DNA from 3 places in the Chryseobacterium sp. PTM-20240506 genome. Region 3 is predicted to be linked to each of the others. Evidence: riboswitches for the same ligand, from Rfam matches in the RefSeq annotation. Region 3 holds a riboswitch; each other region holds the start of a gene.
The links. Region 3 has a riboswitch for cobalamin ahead of prpB (methylisocitrate lyase). Riboswitches for the same ligand answer to the same signal wherever they lie in the genome.
Positions count from the first base shown of each region.

Region 1 (6,312 bases), 810 kb from region 3:
CTGGTTACGGTAGTTGTTGTTTTCAGCCCATTTTTATGTACTGAATTTTGTTTGATGTCATTTCGGGGCACGCCCTGAACTGTGATCTGTGCATTCGTGAAAAATGCAAAGAATAACAGTAATGTTAAAAGATAGATCTTTTTCATTTTTAAATAAATTTATTGTTGAATTTTATTTTATGTATAAATCGTACGCTCCTGCTACTTCCGTAGACACTTCTCCCAGCCAGCCTGCTTCCTGATTGATTCCCGTATGCACTTTTACAAAATCGATCCCCGGAAGCTTTACATATTTTCCGCTCTTATCTACAGCCCAGGAAATATCAATATTGGATGCCTCATCATTATTCGGAGCGTTATCCGCGTATCCAAAGTCATATGATTTACCAATCCAATAAGACCCATTTCCACTCTGATCGTAAAAATTGTTTTGTAATCTAGTTCCTGACAAGCTGTAAGAAGCATCAGAAATCCATAAAGGGAAATAGCTGTGGTCATGGAACCCGTTTTTGGTTTTAAATCCGGTATTTCCCTGGTTATCCTGCCATTTAATATATTCGATATCAGTTTGCCATGGCTCACTTCCGGGAACAGGAAGTTTAGTTTCATTGGGTTTGAAATAAGTGATGCTGTAATTCTTTACGGTTGTATTTTTAAAATATTCGCTTCCAGCAATTTCGTACCATTCATTATCATCAGGTTTCCCGTTTTTATTTCTGTCATAAGCCACCATAATAATTCCCGGCTCACAAGAACCCGAACGTGGATCGTTAGCATTATTTCCCCAGAAAGCATTTCCAAGAATCTTAAAATCCCGGCCGTTCATATTTGGAATCGTATGATCAAACCCAAAAACAACATAGCCCCCGAATCCTCCTAAACTGATCATTGTGGAATTTGAGCCGATTAAAGATTCCCTGGCTTTTTGCAACATAGTATTGGCTGTATTTCCAGCAAGATATTCAGGAATTTCATTGGTAAACTGTCCTATTGCAGGGCGGAAATCCAGTACACTGGCAATATATTTACTGTAGGAACCCGGCTCCTTATTTACAATAATGGTAGATTGATATGTTTTCACATTTCCATTTTGTTCTATTTTCAGTGTCAGTGGATATGTCTTCGCGTAAGGGCTGATAAAATCGAGTTCAGATCCTTCAGAAATAATGGAATCTTTAATACTCCAGGTGAGTTTACCAGGAACATTTGCGGGAATATTCAGTACCTTAAAACGATTGATCGTGTAAGACTCTTCCAATCCCTTAAATGAAGACTCTTCATCTCTGTCACTTTTACATCCTGATATTCCGGTTAAAAGAAATATAACCAGTACAGCAGGTATTATTTTTAAAATTTTTCTGTCCATATCTAAGATTCAGTTATTTATATAAAAAGGTAAAGTGAGCCGGAATATTCCCTCCTTCCGTTTTCCATTTAAAATGACCATTTTTATTAAAGCAATAGACAAATCCCGTGGATACATAATTCCTCGCATCGGTAATATAAATATCCTCAGTAATGGGATTTACAGCAATTCCATAAGGAGCCTTGATTGCATCTGCATATTCCTGATCGATAATTTTATCAGAAATCACCTGTTCGGTCTTTACATCAATAATTCCAAAAGTTTTAGTATAAGAATGGGTATTATAATTGAATTCATTTCCATAGTAATAAAGCTTATCATTCACAATGGTCATTTCACTCACTGCGAGATGAAAATCTTTTTTCACAGTTCCGGTTGCTGCATCAACGAGAAATAAACTTGATGGTACATTGTAATAATCTCCTCTTGAGCTTACATACAAATCCCCGTAATTATCCTTTTTAAGGCGGTGAAGGTTGATTGCAACATTTATTTTTTTACTTTCTGTAAATGTATTGAGATCGATCACAGAAACAGTTTTATCATAATTTGGAACCATATACCCTCCTGAATTAGCTACAAAAAGCTGGTTTCCCACAATCTCAATTTCTTCAGGCTGATATCCTACGGTAACTTGTCTTTGAATAGCAAGGGAAGTCGTATCAATCTCCACAACTTTTCCTTTAGGAGAATTAGGATTAATATCAACCGGCCCAGCGTAACTGCTGGCATAGGCTTTTCCATCTTTGAATTTAATGTACCTGCAGTTTTGTAACTGGATTGTTTTGATTCGCTTTGCTGTTTTTGCATCCAGCACCTCGATTTTATTGGATACATTCACCACAACATACAATTTACCTCCGTAAATCTGAATATCATTTCCCACATCGCCTAATTCTTTGACAACATTGGGATTAATTTCTGCATAAATATTCCTTCTGTAGTTTCCTGTTGTATAATCAAAAAAATCAAGTGTGCATTTATTGCTCCCCATATTTCCTTCATTCAAAACATAAAAACCTTTGATTGCAGTATTTTCCGGTTGTGTAAGACCCGTCTCAACTTCTTCTTTCGGAGTGTATTCATCTGTTCTGCATGACAGTAATGAAAACGCAATAAATAAGAACACGTAATAGCTTATTTTTTTCATAATGTATAGCTTACAATAAGTTTAAAATTTCTTCCTGGCATTGGATAGTTCCTTACCACATCATAGTGCTGATTCAAAGTATTATTGACCTCAAAGCTTACCTTGAGCTGGTGAGAATACCAGTTAAACCTTTTCTGAATCGATAAATCGTGTGTATACCAGGGTCTGATGAGATTATATTCAATATTGTTTTGTTGTGCATCATAACGTTTCCCCGTATACATAAAGCTATAATTAAAGCTCCACTCCTTATAATCAGCCATCAAAGTAAAAGTTCCTGAATGCCATGGCACATAAGGAATCTGATCTCCATAATATGACTCCCCTTTTTCAGTAAAATCGCGTGCACTTTGGTAGGTATAGCTCAACAATGGTTTCAATATTACTTTCCCAAGGTCCAGCTCAGCCTGTATATTCACATCTGATCCTATGATATGAACATCTCCAAGATTCGTCATCATCCATCTGAAAAGATTGGTTGTGGGCACTGCAATGATCTTATTTTCCACTTTGTTATAATACCCGTCTGCCTTGAAGTAAATACTTTTCAGAACCTGATGGTTATAAGTCTTCTGATAAGTAAAACCTACGTCATATTGATTGGTAAATTCAGGTTTAAGAAAAACATTCCCGATCATGGTATAGTACAGGTCATTGAAAGTCGGCATTCTAAAAATCCTTTTATAAAATGCTCTCACTGTTAAATTCTTAAAGGCCAGTGGCTGGTAACTCAAAAATGCAGAGGGTGTCCATTCACTCTTATCCGGCGACTTGGAATTACGTTCAACATTCTCCCGAATAAAAGTGCCTAAAACACTTCCAAGAAACTTAAACCGGTTCCATTGGTAAGTGGTTGCAAAAGCAACCAATGAGGTATAACGCGTGGGAAATGAGAAAAGCTTAAGATCGGAATCCAGATTATTATACTGGAAATCAACATTAGCACTAACATCCCAGTTTGGTGTAATTGAGTAAATATTGGAAGATGATAAATATAATTCTCTCTGGATATATGTATTATCCGTTTTTAAAGCCGTTTCAGCTACATTTACCGTATCCATATACCGGGTATAGTCGTAGGCAAATTTAGCTTTGAGCTGAGTCTCAAATTTTGGAAATATTTTTTTCCTTAGGTGAGCCTGAACAAAATAATTTCTATCAAGTAATTTTTGTCCTTTCGGATCAAAACCATTATTCACAATTGCTGAGGGAATCCCACGATCTGAAATATATCCGTAGCCCCGGACATTCCAGTCTCCATTATTCAGATTTCCCTGCAGGCTGGTCTCAAATCTTTTGGCAGTAATATAAGAATCATATCTTGTTGCAATTGTATCATTGGCTATAGTACCATCGGGGTGTTTTTTCTGGTATTTGTATTTATATTGTCCGTCACTCTGTATAAATTCGGAGCTGAAACTTGCGGAAATTTTATCTGAAAGCTTTTGCTCCAATCGAAATGACGGGTTGAAAAGATCGATTGAACTGTTTTTTATTCTAAGTACAAGATTCGTTTTTTTATTTCCGGAAAAATAAGGAGTCTTGGGTTGGAGATAAATTGAGCCGGAAGATCCAAAATCTTTTGCAGGCTGAAAGATCTCACTTTTCTGTCCGTTGTATAATGAAATTTCTCCGATATCATCCAGCGAAAACTTTCCCAGATCGATGACCCCGTTTTGTGCGTTTCCCAATTGAATCCCATCATAGAAAACACCGACATGCTGGCTACCCATGCTTCGGATATTAACCGTTTTCAATCCGCCAATTCCACCGTAATCCTTGATCTGTACTCCCGAAAAATAGCGTAATGCATCGGCTACGGACTGGCTGTTCAACCTTTCCAGCTGTTCTCCTGAAAGAGTTTGAGCGGGAAGAATTTCTTTAAAATCTTTTTTATAAATGGTAACCGGAAGGATCCCTTTTTCCTTTATACTATCTCTTGACTGAGAAAAATAAAGCTGGTTAATTAGCACAAGGATTGTGATAATTATTTTTTTAGTTGTAAAAGTAAATTTCGGTTCCATTAGCTCATTGAGAATAATCTTGACACTAATGGATATAAGAAAGCAGCAATAACATTGTACAGCCATAGCTGCACAGAAGCATTGTTGTCCTTAGCTTTATTCCACGAAAGCATCAAACTTAAATCTTCTGGCAGGTCTTCTGACTTACTCCATTTTTGAAATCCTTCCCATTAAAAACAGTGGATATATACATCAAAAATTTTGGTTTAGAGTTTACAGCAGCGGGTCTGTTCCGGATTTACACCGGATTCCCTTTTAAAAGCCTTTTACAGCTCACCAGATTCCGGCAAAGATAGAAAATTCTTCTTAGAAACAATATTATACTTAATAAAATGATTTTCAACAGAATAAAAACAAACATTCCGTTACATGAGTAACGGAATGTTCATTTGATTTTTATATCCCAAAGTTAATAAACACACTGAATCTGGATTTAGCTTCAATATTTCCACCCGCTAGGTTTGAATAGGCAGGAAGCATCAGTTCACTACCCAGGCTCCATTTACTATAGGAAAGTTCAAAGCCTAATTTTCCATATAAAGCACTTCCGGCAGTATCCGGTAAGGCTTCATCAAATTGCTTATTCCTATCATATACTTCTCCCTGTAATCCGGCTTTCCCGGAAAAGATCATTTTTTTGTCCGCATAAAGCTGATAAAATCCGGTAGCTGCATAGTTCCATTGGTTTCCAAACTGATAATACTTCTTATTTTCACCTTTAACAGTATAATCCGTATTAACAATTACCGCAACTTTGTTCTTTTGGTATTTATAATTCACAACCATCTGATAATCCCAGCTTCCTGTTCCCAATTGGAAACTCGGATTCACTCCCGTAATTCCTTTTTCATCAAATCTTCCTAACGGAACTTTTATTCCTAATCCTCCATTTAATTGGTGAGATGCATCTTTAGAATTGATCAGCTGATAAATACCCATTACATTCAGATCCCCTATTCCATTAATTCTGATGTCTCCCTGCATTGTTTTTTTTTCATGAAACTGAAAAGGGAGACTCACGTAAGCACTCAGCTTTTTCGTAATGGGAACTTTTCCCCATAACTGGATGGTATTGAAGTACTGATCCTGGGTGAGATCATTCACAAAAAGGTTTTCTTTGGCTTTATAATGCTGTGCAAAATATTTTATTCCTATAAATTGAGGATTAAGCAAAGACTCAAATCCTGATGATCCATTTCCTGCAGCACAGCCACAAGCATCACAATCATCATCAAAAAATTTGCTGGGGTTAAAGCTATTTTCAGGAATATACAAACTGTCTCTTATGGGTTCTGCATAGGCTATTTGGCATAAAAATAAACCCAATACTATTAAAAAAATGTTTTTCATGTTTGATTAAAATTTATTCTGAGAATTTTGGGTTGGTAACAAAGTCTTTATCAGATAGAGTTTTCAGGAAAGCAATAATGGACTGCTTCTCCGCATTGTTCATCGTGAGTCCGATATGTCCGTTTTGTTTAAGCAGCGGATCAAGGTTAGGATTGTCCTCTACATTATCCGAGTAAAAATTAAGAACAGCATCCAGGGTATAGAATCTCCCGTCATGCATATAAGGTGCTGTATATTCCACATTCCTTAAGCTGGGTACCCGGAATTTCATCCAATCTACCTGATCCAATGTTACCCTGTAACGCCCGGCATCCTTAAACTGACTATTGTAATACATTCCTGTATTGCGGAAACTTTCATCCGTAAACAATTCTCCGCTATGGCATGAGGAACATTTCTGCTGGAATAGTGCCATTCCCTTCA
Region 1 covers NZ_CP182581.1:3,576,304-3,582,615, reverse strand. Annotated here, with positions in the region: gene ACNFU2_RS15910 (DUF5074 domain-containing protein) at 1-146, opposite strand, end outside; gene ACNFU2_RS15905 (cell surface protein) at 172-1,365, opposite strand; gene ACNFU2_RS15900 (YncE family protein) at 1,379-2,515, opposite strand; gene ACNFU2_RS15895 (TonB-dependent receptor plug domain-containing protein) at 2,512-4,539, opposite strand; cobalamin riboswitch at 4,651-4,835, opposite strand; gene ACNFU2_RS15890 (transporter) at 4,936-5,889, opposite strand; gene ACNFU2_RS15885 (cytochrome-c peroxidase) at 5,903-6,312, opposite strand, start outside.
Region 1: linked by a shared signal. The riboswitch ahead of ACNFU2_RS15895 (TonB-dependent receptor plug domain-containing protein) and the one ahead of prpB (methylisocitrate lyase) in region 3 are both predicted to bind cobalamin.

Region 2 (6,312 bases), 2.4 Mb from region 3:
AAGGTCATCGTCATATCCAAGGAAGTTTTGTGGAATAACAATTTGTTTAAGGTCTACATAAACACTATCTGATGTTGTATTGATAGATACCTCTTCGGTGTCTTCTTTGTGGCCTTTTAGAAACATGTCTTTTCTTGCCATACTCACTCCAAAATAAGTAGATAATGCGATCAATCCAAGGAATAATGCTCCCAAAACCCAACCCGTATTTCTTAATTTTGTTTTAGGCGAAATTAATTTGATACTTAATAAGGCAAATAACAGGGCAGGAATTAAACTTCCTAAAATGATCATGGCCATAATGGTATACTTCATTCCGTCATTGTCGAAATAGAAATTCATTTCGTTAATAGGAGGGAAATCATTAGTTCCCATAAATCCGAAGACTACAAATACTCCGATCAGACAAGAAAAAGAGATCAGTGCGAAGATTCCTCCAAGAACATATCTCACTACGTTCCATATCCCGCTTCCTGCATTATTAATGTAAGGTTTGTTTTCGATGTATATTTCTCCGACTCTCTGAGTAGATTCGTTGGCAAATTGTACCAGCTTATTCGATTCATTTTTAAGATTGTCGAAGTTCATAGGCTTTCCCTTCATTTTCAAAAAATCTGCAGCAGTTTCTGCTTTGGGAAGTACGATCCACAGAATAATATAAAGTAATGCAATAAGTGAAGAGGATATAGCAGCTGTAAATATTCCCAGGATAAATACTCCAAGCCAGATTGCTCTCATGGCAGTAATATCCATTCCTACATAATGGGCCAGACCTGCACACACACCGGCGATCTTTTGTCTTTCAGGATCACGGAATAATTGTCTTTTGTCTGAATATTCTGCGCCTGAGTGGCTTGTTCTTTTAGAGTTTTTCTCTGAATAATATGCTTCTTCCTGTTCTTCGATTTTTTCCGGTGTTCCGATTTGTGCAATTACTCCTTCTACATCAGTATCGTTGATAACTTCTCTTTTTCCTAATGAATCTCTGAAGATTTCAACCATTCTTATTTCTATGTCATGCATTACCTCATCTGCTTCTGAAGCATCCAGAGAGCTTCTTAGTGCATTAAGGTAATCGCTTAGCTTTATGTATGCGTGTTCCTCTATTGTAAAAGAAAAACCTGCGAGTCCTATTGAGAGTGTCTTGTTCATAGCTTTGTTTTTTAATTTTTTTGAGTGATTTGGTTTACTGAATCTGTTAATTCGTTCCAGGTATTGAGAAGTTCACCTAAAAACAACTTTCCTTTTTCTGTAATCTGGTAGTATTTTCTCGGTGGGCCTCCTGTTGATTCTTCCCATCTGTAAGAGAGAAACTCACCATTTTTTAATCTTGTTAAAAGAGGGTAGAGTGTGCCTTCTACTACATCCAGTTTTCCTTTTTTTAGTTCATCTATAAGGTCGGAAACATACATTTCACGATGATTGATAAGACTTAAAATACAGAATTCCAGAATCCCTTTTCGCATTTGCGCTTTGGTATTTTCAGTATTCATCTTAATAAGGTTTTAATTAGTTATATTTAGAATCCGGTTCCTAGCTAGTTGAACCTATTCTTATTTTACATTACAAAGATATGTAATTAAAATGGTATTATGCAATACAAAGTAGTGAAATTTTTATTTACTTTTATTTAATTAACTGATTTTCAATTAAATAAATTTTATCTATTTTTTTAAGAAAACTAAAATCAATTAAAATAGAAGATAAATGATGGTCATTCTTAACGCTATTCTTATTTTTGTTATGGAAATTTTCAGTCATCTGTATACTGAGCAAAAAAGTTAATTTTGAATAGTTCTGTAATCTTGATCATCTTTATTATTTTAGGATCTTTTTGCTCCGGTCAGCAGCATTTTGAAATTAAAGATGGATCCTTATTGTATAATGCGGAGATCACTGTTCAGGATTGTGATGCTGATAAATGTAGTGGAAATGGTACAATTATACTGAAAGATAAAAGGACCTCGCGGACTTTACAGGAGTTCACTTCTGATGATCTTTATTTTTACCTTGGTAAGGATCAACAACCTAGTGTTAATGTTATTCAGCTTTATGATGAACAGAGCCCGCTGATATTTAAAGATTTTAACTTTGACGGTTTTGAAGATATTGCTATCCGAAATGGTAATGAAAGCAGCTATGGTGGTCCTTCCTATGACGTATATGTCTATAATACGACAAGAAAGCAATTCGTGATCAGTGAGGAATTAACTGATCTTGCCCGCGAAAATCTGGGAATGTTTCAGACAGATCCAAAAAGGAAAAGACTCATAACATTTTCTAAATCCGGTTGTTGCTGGCATTTAACCACAGAATACAGAGTGCTGCCCGGAAAAGGACTTGATAAGGTCTTTGAACTGGAAGAAGATGCCATGAATGATGAATCTGTAAAAGTAACCCGACGCGAAAAGATTAAAAATAAATGGATCATAAAAACAAAGAGATATCCAATCAAAGAATATTATAAAGAATAGGAAACATGAAAATACAAAAGGAAATTGATTTTATTCTTGCTGTAGATGCATTAAAAAATGTACAGAGAAGGAATTATAATGCCGATGATTCAAGAAGAGAAAATACTGCTGAACACTCATGGCAGATCATTATTTTAGCACAGGTACTTTTCCCCTATGCTAAAAACAGGGCTGATATCGATCTGTTAAGGGTGATACGGATTCTTTCTATCCACGATCTGGTAGAAATAGAAGCTGGAGATACATTTTTATTTGACGAAAAAGCCATGGTGGGCAAATTTGAAAGAGAAAAATTGTCTGCCCAGAAAATTTTCGGGATTCTTGATGAACCTTTGCGTTCGGAATTCTTTAATTTGTGGCTGGAATTTGAAGAAGAACAGACCCCTGATGCTATTTTTGCCTGTGCAATAGACAGGATCATGCCGTTTATCCTGAATTCGCATACTTCAGGAAAAAGCTGGACAGAAGCTAAGGTAACAGAAAGCCAGATCAGGAATATGCTGGAAAATGCCATCAGCCGGGCTTCTGATGAAATGGGAGAAGCATTCCAGTTTTTACTTAGTAAAAGTTTAGAAACAGAAAAAGTTTTAAGATAAATAAAACGCAAGCCGAAGGCTTGCGTTTTTTTCTGATTATAGTATCTGTACAGGCTTTTTAAATTCGTCTATAGCTACGAAAGTGAAATCTCCAACAATAGCTCTTTCTCTTTCATACGAATACATCTGTTCTGTATAAATTTCTACGTTTACCTTCATACTGGTAGTCCCGACATGGGAAACTGTTCCTATCAATTCTACAATAGTTCCTGCAGGAATAGGCTTTTTAAAATCAATTTTGTCGCTGCTTACAGTTACCACTCGTTTTCTTGCAAAGCGGGTAGCGGTAATAAATGCCACTTCATCCATCAATTGCATCGCTGTACCACCAAAAAGGGTATCGTAATGATTGGTTGTGTTGGGGAAAACCGCTTTAAAGATTCTGGTTTCAGATGCTTGAATTCTTTCTTCTGTAGTCATATTTCATTATTAAATTAAAGCGGGATGAAATTATTGAAATAAACAGAATAATCTAGGAATTAGTATATTCCTGAAAACATCCATCAGATCAATAAACTTCAGGCCGCGAAAGTTTCTTGTTCAAAGAAAAGGCAGGTCTCCTGACTTGTAACATCTTTAATCCCTTCCCATGCATGGCACAGTGGATCCTACATTTTGTTACTTACAGTTGCGCGACAGCTCGTGATTTTCACACGATTCCCTTTTAATCTGCGTTAGGCAGAACCCATTCCTGTGATGAATAAGTGGTAAGACTTTTTCAGGTGCAAAAATAAGGATAATACAGAGAAGTAAGGTGAATTATTCCGGATTTTTAAAAATAATCTGATGAGCCACCCGGCCCTGTTTGATTGTCCAGAGTGTGGTATACCTGTTTTCACCTGATCCGTTCACCATATAAAGGAAAATATTATCATTATCAATAGCAGCTACACTGATGTTATTGAAATCCATAGTAGGCTGGAACATATTTTTGATGGCTTCTCTCACAAAGACAGAGCCACGCCCCACCTGCTGTACCCGGATCGATTTGATTTCGGTCATCCCTTCCGGAAGTTCTTTGCTTATTCCCCAGGGTTTAACTTTATCAATGGTTAATATCGTTCCATCCGTATCTTTTTCCTGTTTACGGTAGCTGGCATTAGAAGGATAAATATCGATGATTACTTTACTCCTTTGAGCGGTAGGTATTTTGGGGTTGTTATTATCTGTGAAAATGAGGGATCTTCCGTTTTTGGATTTGGAAGGTGTGTATTGAGGCAACTGATCAATAAAGGCTACACGGTCTTTATTCACCATACCTTCCTTATCAAGATTTTCATATCTCACAAAAGGCTTTTCAGTATCCTGCTTATCGGGATATTTGATCCATAGCCATTCTGTTTCTCCGGGAGCCGGTTTTACATAAAGAAAAACATCCCCTTTACGCATTCTGATTTTGTCTACAATTTTTCTGTAATTATCCTTTGCCACCCGTACATTGGCATAGCCTTCTTCTGCTTTTACAACTCCAAAAGGAATTTTTTGCTGCCCTTTTAGGAAGGCTAATGAAAATAAACTGAAGGCAGATAAATAGAATGCTTTGTTTACGGAAATCATCATGAAAAATTTTTGATACTTCAAATATATAAATTAAAAGCATTTCGGAACATAATTATAGCTTCCTAAATCTTCTTTATTTGCTAAAGAAAGTTTTACAAAAGGAATTTATTCTGTTAGGTTGGAGGAGGATAGAAATTCGGTAAGGCGAAATTTTTTGGGAAGAAGGAAGAGTAAAGAGTAAAGAGTAAAGAATAAGAGAGTGCTAAAAGCACTCTCATTTATTATTAAATCAATTTTTAAATTCTTTCAAGCTCATCGGCATCAATGGTTGTTTTAAAGGTTCCATAATTGACAATCACTTTATTTCTTGAAATTTTTTCAATCGTGCCGACACTGGTACTTCCTGTAATACGCACCCGTTGTCCCACTTTCATCCAGATCTCACGATCGGTTTTGCGTTTTTCCTCTATTTTTTCGTTGGTTTCTGCGATTTTTTCAATAACCTCTTCTTTTTTCAGCTGCTGGGTGATCTTTCTTTTTACAATCTGAAGACGTTTGGTTTCATCTTTATCAGCACCTATTTTTCTGAATTTTTCCTGTTCTAAAATCTTCACGAAATCTTTTACCACATCCTTCCTGGATTTTCCCTTAACGTAGCTTTCGATAAAAGATTCGATTTTGTTCCCGAACTGAAGCTTCCGATGTTCTTCTTCATACAGCTTTTGAAAATTGAATAATTTTTGCTGAAGTTGTTCATTCAGCTTTTGAAGGTTATCCCGTTTATCTTCTACCGATTCCTTTCTTTCAGCCAGATCTGTTTTAAGCTTTTCAACTTCAAATTTTTCCTGCTGTAGCTTAACAATGGTTTTATCAAGGTTTACAATATCGTGTTCTACCTTTTTCTTTGCAGAATGGATAATGAATCTGGGAATTTTATTCTTTTCGGCAACTTCAAAAGTAAAGGAACTTCCTGCCTGGCCTACCTCCAGTTTGTACATCGGTTCCAGAGTTTCTTCATTGAATAGCATCGCCGCATTTTCAGCATTAGGGAGTTGTTCTATCACCAGTTTGATATTGGTATAGTGTGTGGTGATAATCGCGAAACTTTTTTTGTCGTAGAAAAATTCAAGGAAACTTTCTGCCAGGGCACCTCCCAGTTCCGGATCGGAACCTGTTCCAAACTCATCAATTAACAGGAGCGTATTGGCGTCTGATTCCCTGATGATTCCGGACATTTTCTTTAATCTCGAAGAATATGTCGAAAGATGGTTTTCTATAGACTGATTGTCTCCAATATCAGTCATGATTTTGTCAAAGAAAAACATTTCGGATTTCGGGTGAGTGGGAACGAGGATTCCACTTTGGATCATCAGCTGTAGTAATCCTACCGTTTTTAAGGTTATTGATTTTCCCCCTGCATTGGGACCGGAGATACAGATGATCCTGTTATGTTCCGTCAGACTCAATGTTTGTGGGTGGATCGTTTTGTTCTCTGCTTTATTCCTTAGCCATAACAATGGATGAAAAGCTTCTCTTAATCTCAGGGTTTTATGGCGGTTGATTTTAGGCAGTACTCCATGGATTAATTCTGCAAATTTGGCTTTTGCCCTCGTTAAATCAAGATCAAAAATGTATTTTTGATACCTCCAGAGCTGAGGTTGAAATTCGGCTAATTCAGCTGTAAGTTTCCTCAGGATCTTATCAATTTCTTTCTTTTCCTCCTCTTCAGCTTCCTTCAATTT
Region 2 covers NZ_CP182581.1:1,873,621-1,879,932, reverse strand. Annotated here, with positions in the region: gene ACNFU2_RS08255 (PspC domain-containing protein) at 1-1,152, opposite strand, end outside; gene ACNFU2_RS08250 (PadR family transcriptional regulator) at 1,164-1,493, opposite strand; gene ACNFU2_RS08245 (FG-GAP repeat protein) at 1,788-2,474, shown strand; gene ACNFU2_RS08240 (HD domain-containing protein) at 2,480-3,070, shown strand; gene ACNFU2_RS08235 (acyl-CoA thioesterase) at 3,107-3,490, opposite strand; cobalamin riboswitch at 3,603-3,774, opposite strand; gene ACNFU2_RS08230 (hypothetical protein) at 3,830-4,630, opposite strand; gene ACNFU2_RS08225 (endonuclease MutS2) at 4,867-6,312, opposite strand, start outside.
Region 2: linked by a shared signal. The riboswitch ahead of ACNFU2_RS08235 (acyl-CoA thioesterase) and the one ahead of prpB (methylisocitrate lyase) in region 3 are both predicted to bind cobalamin.

Region 3 (6,312 bases):
AACTATCATTCCAGCTACAGACTTCTTCGTCGTACTATCACATCCTGGCTCCACAGCCGGTCATTTACTTTCCCACCTGATCGCCGTTATCATTTGTCTGTCGTGTGGATTTTATTATTTACAAAACCATAAACTAATACTATCATGATTTTATTTAATATCGTTCTGGTTTTACATTTCATCGCATTCTTAGTATTTATTATTCAGCTTGCCATATTATTTCCTCAACAGAATAAGGTCCTTCATAAAAAAAACATTCTTATTGGAGTTACCATTTTATTAACAGGAATTCTCCTTGTCGTCCTGAAATACCCTCACATCAATTTGTATAAGATCATACCAAAATCATTTTTGTTTTTAGGAGTTTCAACTTTTTGCGGAATATACAGTGGGAAAAATGTTCCAACGAAAGTGTTCTATCTTTTATTCGGAATGGCTATCCTTGCAGGCTTGATAGGAGTCATCAAAACGTAGGTATTCTTCGATACAATTTCAATTTTATTTTCAATAAAAAGTTATTACATATCAAAGCCTGAACTTCACGATTGTTCAGGCTTTGAAAAAAAATCAAATATCTGTTTTAAGGTGTTTGGTAAGTCAGTATTTATTTTATTTTTCTGAAATTATTTATTGAATTTCAGATAATTAAACAATCAAAAGATCCACAAACTCATTAACATTGAGGTTAACCAGCTTATCATACTCCAGAGAATTTTCCAATACAAGTCTTTGCTGCTTTTCCGGGAATATACGGGCGAGATTCAATTTATACTTTTTAATCAGTTCAGGAATTCCTTCATCCCTTCTTCGTTTATGTCCTATAGGATACTCTACTTTTACTTCTTCCAAAACAGTTCCGTCATTTAACTCTACTGTTAATGCATTGGCAATGGAACGTTTTTCAGGATCATGGTAATCAGTGGTAAACTGAACCTCCTCGATACATTCAATTTTATCACGAAGAATATCAATCCTTGGATCTGAAGCAATATTATCTTCATAGTCGGCAGCAGTCAGCCTTCCGAAGATAAGAGGTACCGCTACCATATATTGAATCGCATGATCTCTGTCTGCAGGATTATTCAGGGGACCTTTTTTATCGATAATCCTGATAGCCGCTTCATGCGTACGAATAGTAATTTTTTTAATATCTTCAGTTGTTTTACCCATCCCTTTTAATTGATGGTGCAATGTCATAGCTGCTTCCACGGCTGTTTGTGAATGGAATTCAGCAGGGAAAGAGATCTTAAACAATACATTCTCCATTACATAAGAACCGTATTCACGCTGAAATTTGAATTCATTTCCTTTAAATGAAACATCATAGAATCCCCATATTTTAGCCGTAAGTACCGAAGGATAACCCATTTCGCCGGTTTTGGCAATTAATGCTAAACGCACAGCTCTGGAAGTGGCATCTCCGGCTGCCCATGACTTACGACTTCCTGTATTAGGAGCGTGACGGTATGTTCTTAAAGATTGTCCGTCCACAAAGGCCAATGAGATCGCATTGATCAGCTCATCACGGGTTAATCCAATTAATTTCCCTACAACGGCCGTAGAAGCCAACTTCACTAATAAAACGTGATCTAAACCTACTCTGTTGAATGAATTTTCAAGAGCAATTACTCCCTGAATTTCATGCGCCATGATCATGGCTTCCAGCACCTGCTTCATTTTCAAAGGAGCTTTTCCTTCTGCAATATGGGTTCTGGACAACCAGTCAGCGGTTGCTAAAATTCCTCCTAAGTTATCAGAAGGATGTCCCCATTCTGCAGCTAGCCATGTATCATTAAAATCCAGCCAACGAATAATAGCTCCAATATTGAAAGCCGCCTGAACCGGATCCAGTTGAAACTGAGTTCCCGGCACTTTTGCACCATTCGGAACAACAGTTCCTTTTACAATAGGTCCCAATAATTTCGTACATGCAGGATAAGTTAAAGCTTCCAATCCACATCCAATAGTATCTAAAAGGCAGTAGTGGGCCGTTTTCCAGGCCAGGTCGTTTTTAATTTCGAAGTTCAATACGTAATCTGCAATATCTGTTAATACCTGATCCGGTTGTGGTCTTTCATTTGAAATGTGTGATGACATCTTTTTGTTTTAAGTTTAATTAGTTTATATTTTAAATTGATTGTATTATCTGCTTGTGATAGGAACAAATTCTTTATTTTCAGGCCCGGTGTAATTGGCACTTGGACGGATAATTTTGCCATCCTGCCTTTGTTCAATGATGTGGGCACTCCATCCGGTGACTCTTGAAATAACAAATAACGGAGTGAACATAAGGGTTGGTACTCCCATCAGATGATACGAAACCGCTGAGAACCAATCCAGGTTAGGGAACATTTTCTTTTCTTCCCACATTATGGTTTCCAGCCTTTCAGCAATATGATAAAGCAACATATCTCCTGCCTCTTCGGAAAGTTCTTTCGCTACTTTTTTTATCACTACGTTTCGCGGATCCGATATAGTGTACACCGGATGTCCAAATCCAATAATTACTTCTTTGTTACCAATACGCCTTCTGATATCCTCTTCCGCTTCATCCGGGGAATTATAACGACTCTGAATTTCGAAAGCCACTTCATTCGCCCCACCATGTTTAGGACCTCTTAAAGCGCCGATAGCTCCCGTTATACAGGAATAAAAATCTGAAGAGGTTCCCGCAATAACACGCGCAGTAAAAGTGGAAGCGTTAAATTCATGCTCTGCATACAGATTAAGAGAGATTTCCATTGCCTTCACCCAGGAATCGGGTGCTTTTTTACCATGCAACAGGTGAAGAAAATGGCCCCCAATAGTATCATCATCAGTTTCTACATCAATCTCTTTTCCGTTATGCGTATAATGATACCAATACAAAAGTCCGGAACTGAATGATGCCAGTAATTTGTCTGCAATATCCCTTGCTCCCGCCACATTATGATCGTCTTTTTCAGGCTGAATACTTCCAATTGCTGAAACCATGGAGCGCATTACATCCATCGGATGGGCAGCTGCAGGAATACTTTTCAGGATATTTCTTACAGAATGTGGTAATCCTCTCAGTGATTTCAATTTGGCTTTATAGTTTTTTAACTGGGCTCCTGTTGGTAGCTGTCCGTAAATAAGAAGATAGGCTACCTCCTCAAATTCTGCTTTTTCTGCGAGGTCCAAAATGTCATAACCTCTGTAATGGAGATCATTTCCACTTTTTCCTACACTGCAAAGTGCAGTATTACCTGCGGCAACCCCGGAAAGCGCTACACTTTTCTTAGGCTTAAATGTTGGTTCGTTATTCATTGACATTCTTGTTCTGTTTAAATAGGTTATCTAATTTTTGTTCGTAATCATGGTATCCAATACTTTTGTAAAGCTCTTCCCGGGTCTGCATGGTATCAATTACATGAGCCTGGGTTCCATCTTTCCGGATATGCTCGTAAACATTCAGTGCTGCCTTATTTGCCGCCCGGAAAGCAGAAAGGGGATATAAAATCAAACCGACTCCCGCATCTTTCAGTTCATCAGCAGTATACATTTTAATCATTCCGAATTCTGTAATATTGGCCAGTACAGGAATACCTGTAGCGTCTACAAACTTTTGATAATAGCTTAAATCAGGAACAGCCTCCGCAAAGATGAAATCTGCTCCGGCTTCTTTATAGGCAACAGCCCTTTCCAATGTTTTTTCAAGCCCTTCATTGGCAAAAGCATCAGTACGTGCCCCGATCACAAAATTTTCATCCGTCCGAGCATCAACAGCAGCCTTCAAACGGTCTACCATTTCCTCTTTGCTTACCACTTCTTTACCTGGACGGTGCCCACAACGTTTCGCTCCCACCTGGTCTTCAATATGCAAAGCACCTGCTCCGGCTTTAATTAATGATTTTACAGTTCTTGCTACGTTGAATGCCGAAGGACCAAACCCCGTATCTACATCCACCAATAGAGGTAAATCACATACATTGGTTATTCGTTGAATATCGATCAGAACATCCTCAAGGGTCGTAATTCCCAGATCCGGAATTCCCAACGATCCTGCAGCAACTCCTCCTCCGGAAAGATAAATAGCATTGAATCCTGCTTGCTGCGCCAGCAATGCATGATTGGCATTGATAGCCCCGACAATCTGAAGAGGGTTTTCTTTTTGCATCGTCTCCCGGAAACGTAATCCGGCAGACTCTAGACTTACATTTTTACTCATCTTTAATATTATTGTTCGTTTTGATGTATTTTAACTCACATTCTTCCAACAATTTAAAGAAAGATTATTCTTTAAATGATTAAAATAATTAAACGACCTATAAACCTTAATGAATGGTTGAACAGCCTCATTACATTTTCATGTAATAACAATCCGGTCAAAGATTGCTGCCATCAGCCTGTAATGCTTATAAATCAATATAAAAGGTGCTGATAAAACTTCACAATACTTTGTAAAAGAGAAAATTATGGAAAGGGACTAATACGAGCAAGCTGTAGAAATGATACAGCCCTGAAAAGCAAAACCTGTAAACCATTTCTTAAAAATGATAATGTACACAAAAAGATATCGGGCACTGTTATCACATCGTATCATACCTGACTATAAGCTTCAGATCGCGAAAGCATCGTCAATTCGAAATAGGCAGGTCTCCTGACTTGTAACAATTTTTATCGTCCTTCCCATTCAAAAAAAGAACAGTGAACCCTGATTGATAAAAACCTTTTGAGTGTTACTTACAGTTGCGCGACAGTTCGTGATTCACACACGATTCCCTTTTAATTCACAGCTAAGTGTAACCAATTCCGGTTGATAAAGAAGTATAAATGAACTCCTTGGTGGTAAATATAGGTATTTTATTGAAACACGAAAATAATTATTTACGAACAACAGTTAGGAATTCGTAATTCTTTGAAAATAGGCATTATAAATATATTTTCAATTTTCAAAATCATAATTAAAATGATCTTGATTATGTAAAAATCACTTGCAAAAAAATCCGACAAACACGATTATTGAGAAAAGCATATGCTCTCAATATGAAAATATGATTCTGAATTAACAGATAAAAGCCTGAAAAACACTCACAATATCTGTTTCAAATTCTCACCTATATTTTGCAAAGCCAACAGGCTATGGGATGTGATACGTTCTGCAAAAATAATCCTGAAATGGTACCTGAACTGATCGGTAAGGCTAAAAATTTCTCCGGGAGTAAATAATATTCTTTGCTGTTCGCAATAAGCGTAAAATTTCTCCATATCCACTCCTTCAGGCAAACTTCCCCAAATGCTGTATCCACCCTGAGGATCTTCAAAATAAGCCCCATCCGGAAAATGGCTTTTTAATATCTCTAACACATCTTTGGCCTGCTTATATAGCTGTTTACGAAATGAACGCAAATGTTTATCATAGCTATGGTCTTCAAGCAGTTTAATGACCAGTTCCTGATATACCGGAGCAACAGATCTTCCTAAGGCAAACCTGGTTCTCTCTGCTTCCGCATGGAATTTTCCCGAATGCATCCATCCCAGGCGAATACCGGGAGCCAATGTTTTGGAAAAAGAAGAAAAAGTTATTACCCAACCACCGGTATCAAAACTCCCGATCCCCGAAGGTCTCTCATTGCCAAAATAAAGGTCTCCGTAAATATCATTTTCGATAATCGGAAACTCATATTCTTCCGCAATGGAAAGCAGTTCTTTTTTTACAGTTTCCGACATCAGAATTCCTGTAGGATTGTGAAAATTAGGTGTAACTACAAGAGATCTGATATCATGATCCGCGCATATCTTTTTTAAATATGCCGTATCAAAACCATTTCTATCCCGGACAGGAATTTCTATGACTTTAAGTTTCAGATTGGCAATTACTTCCAAAACAGAAAAAACGCACGGACTTTCAACAGCAATGAGGTCACCGGCATTCGTCACAGATGCCAGGGCAATGTAAAGTGCCTGCAATGCTCCATCAGTAATGATTAATTTTTCAGGATGCAATGTGTATCCATATTGAGAAGTACGTTTAGCGATAAGATCTCTTAGTTCTAAAGACCCGTTAGCAGGATAGTAGCGAAGAAGTGAAGTCCCTTTTTCGCGGATCACTTTCTGCATTTTTTTTAAAATGAGCTTTTGCGGAATCAATAGATCCGTAGGTGCCGCCGAATTAAATGAGGCATATTCGGAGGGCTTATTTCTTGATGAAATCAGAGCAACATTTTTATTGAAAACTTCATTTTTTGAGACCGGGTAAAGTGGTAAGTTTTCACTGCTTATTTGTGGAACATCATCTGCTACAAAATAACCGGAGCGGGGAATATTTTTCACCCATCCTTTCATCACCAG
Region 3 covers NZ_CP182581.1:4,385,704-4,392,015, reverse strand. Annotated here, with positions in the region: gene ACNFU2_RS19745 (DUF4267 domain-containing protein) at 1-148, shown strand, start outside; gene ACNFU2_RS19740 (hypothetical protein) at 145-474, shown strand; gene ACNFU2_RS19735 (bifunctional 2-methylcitrate dehydratase/aconitate hydratase) at 646-2,097, opposite strand; gene prpC (bifunctional 2-methylcitrate synthase/citrate synthase) at 2,143-3,288, opposite strand; gene prpB (methylisocitrate lyase) at 3,281-4,189, opposite strand; cobalamin riboswitch at 4,594-4,787, opposite strand; gene ACNFU2_RS19720 (PLP-dependent aminotransferase family protein) at 5,053-6,312, opposite strand, start outside.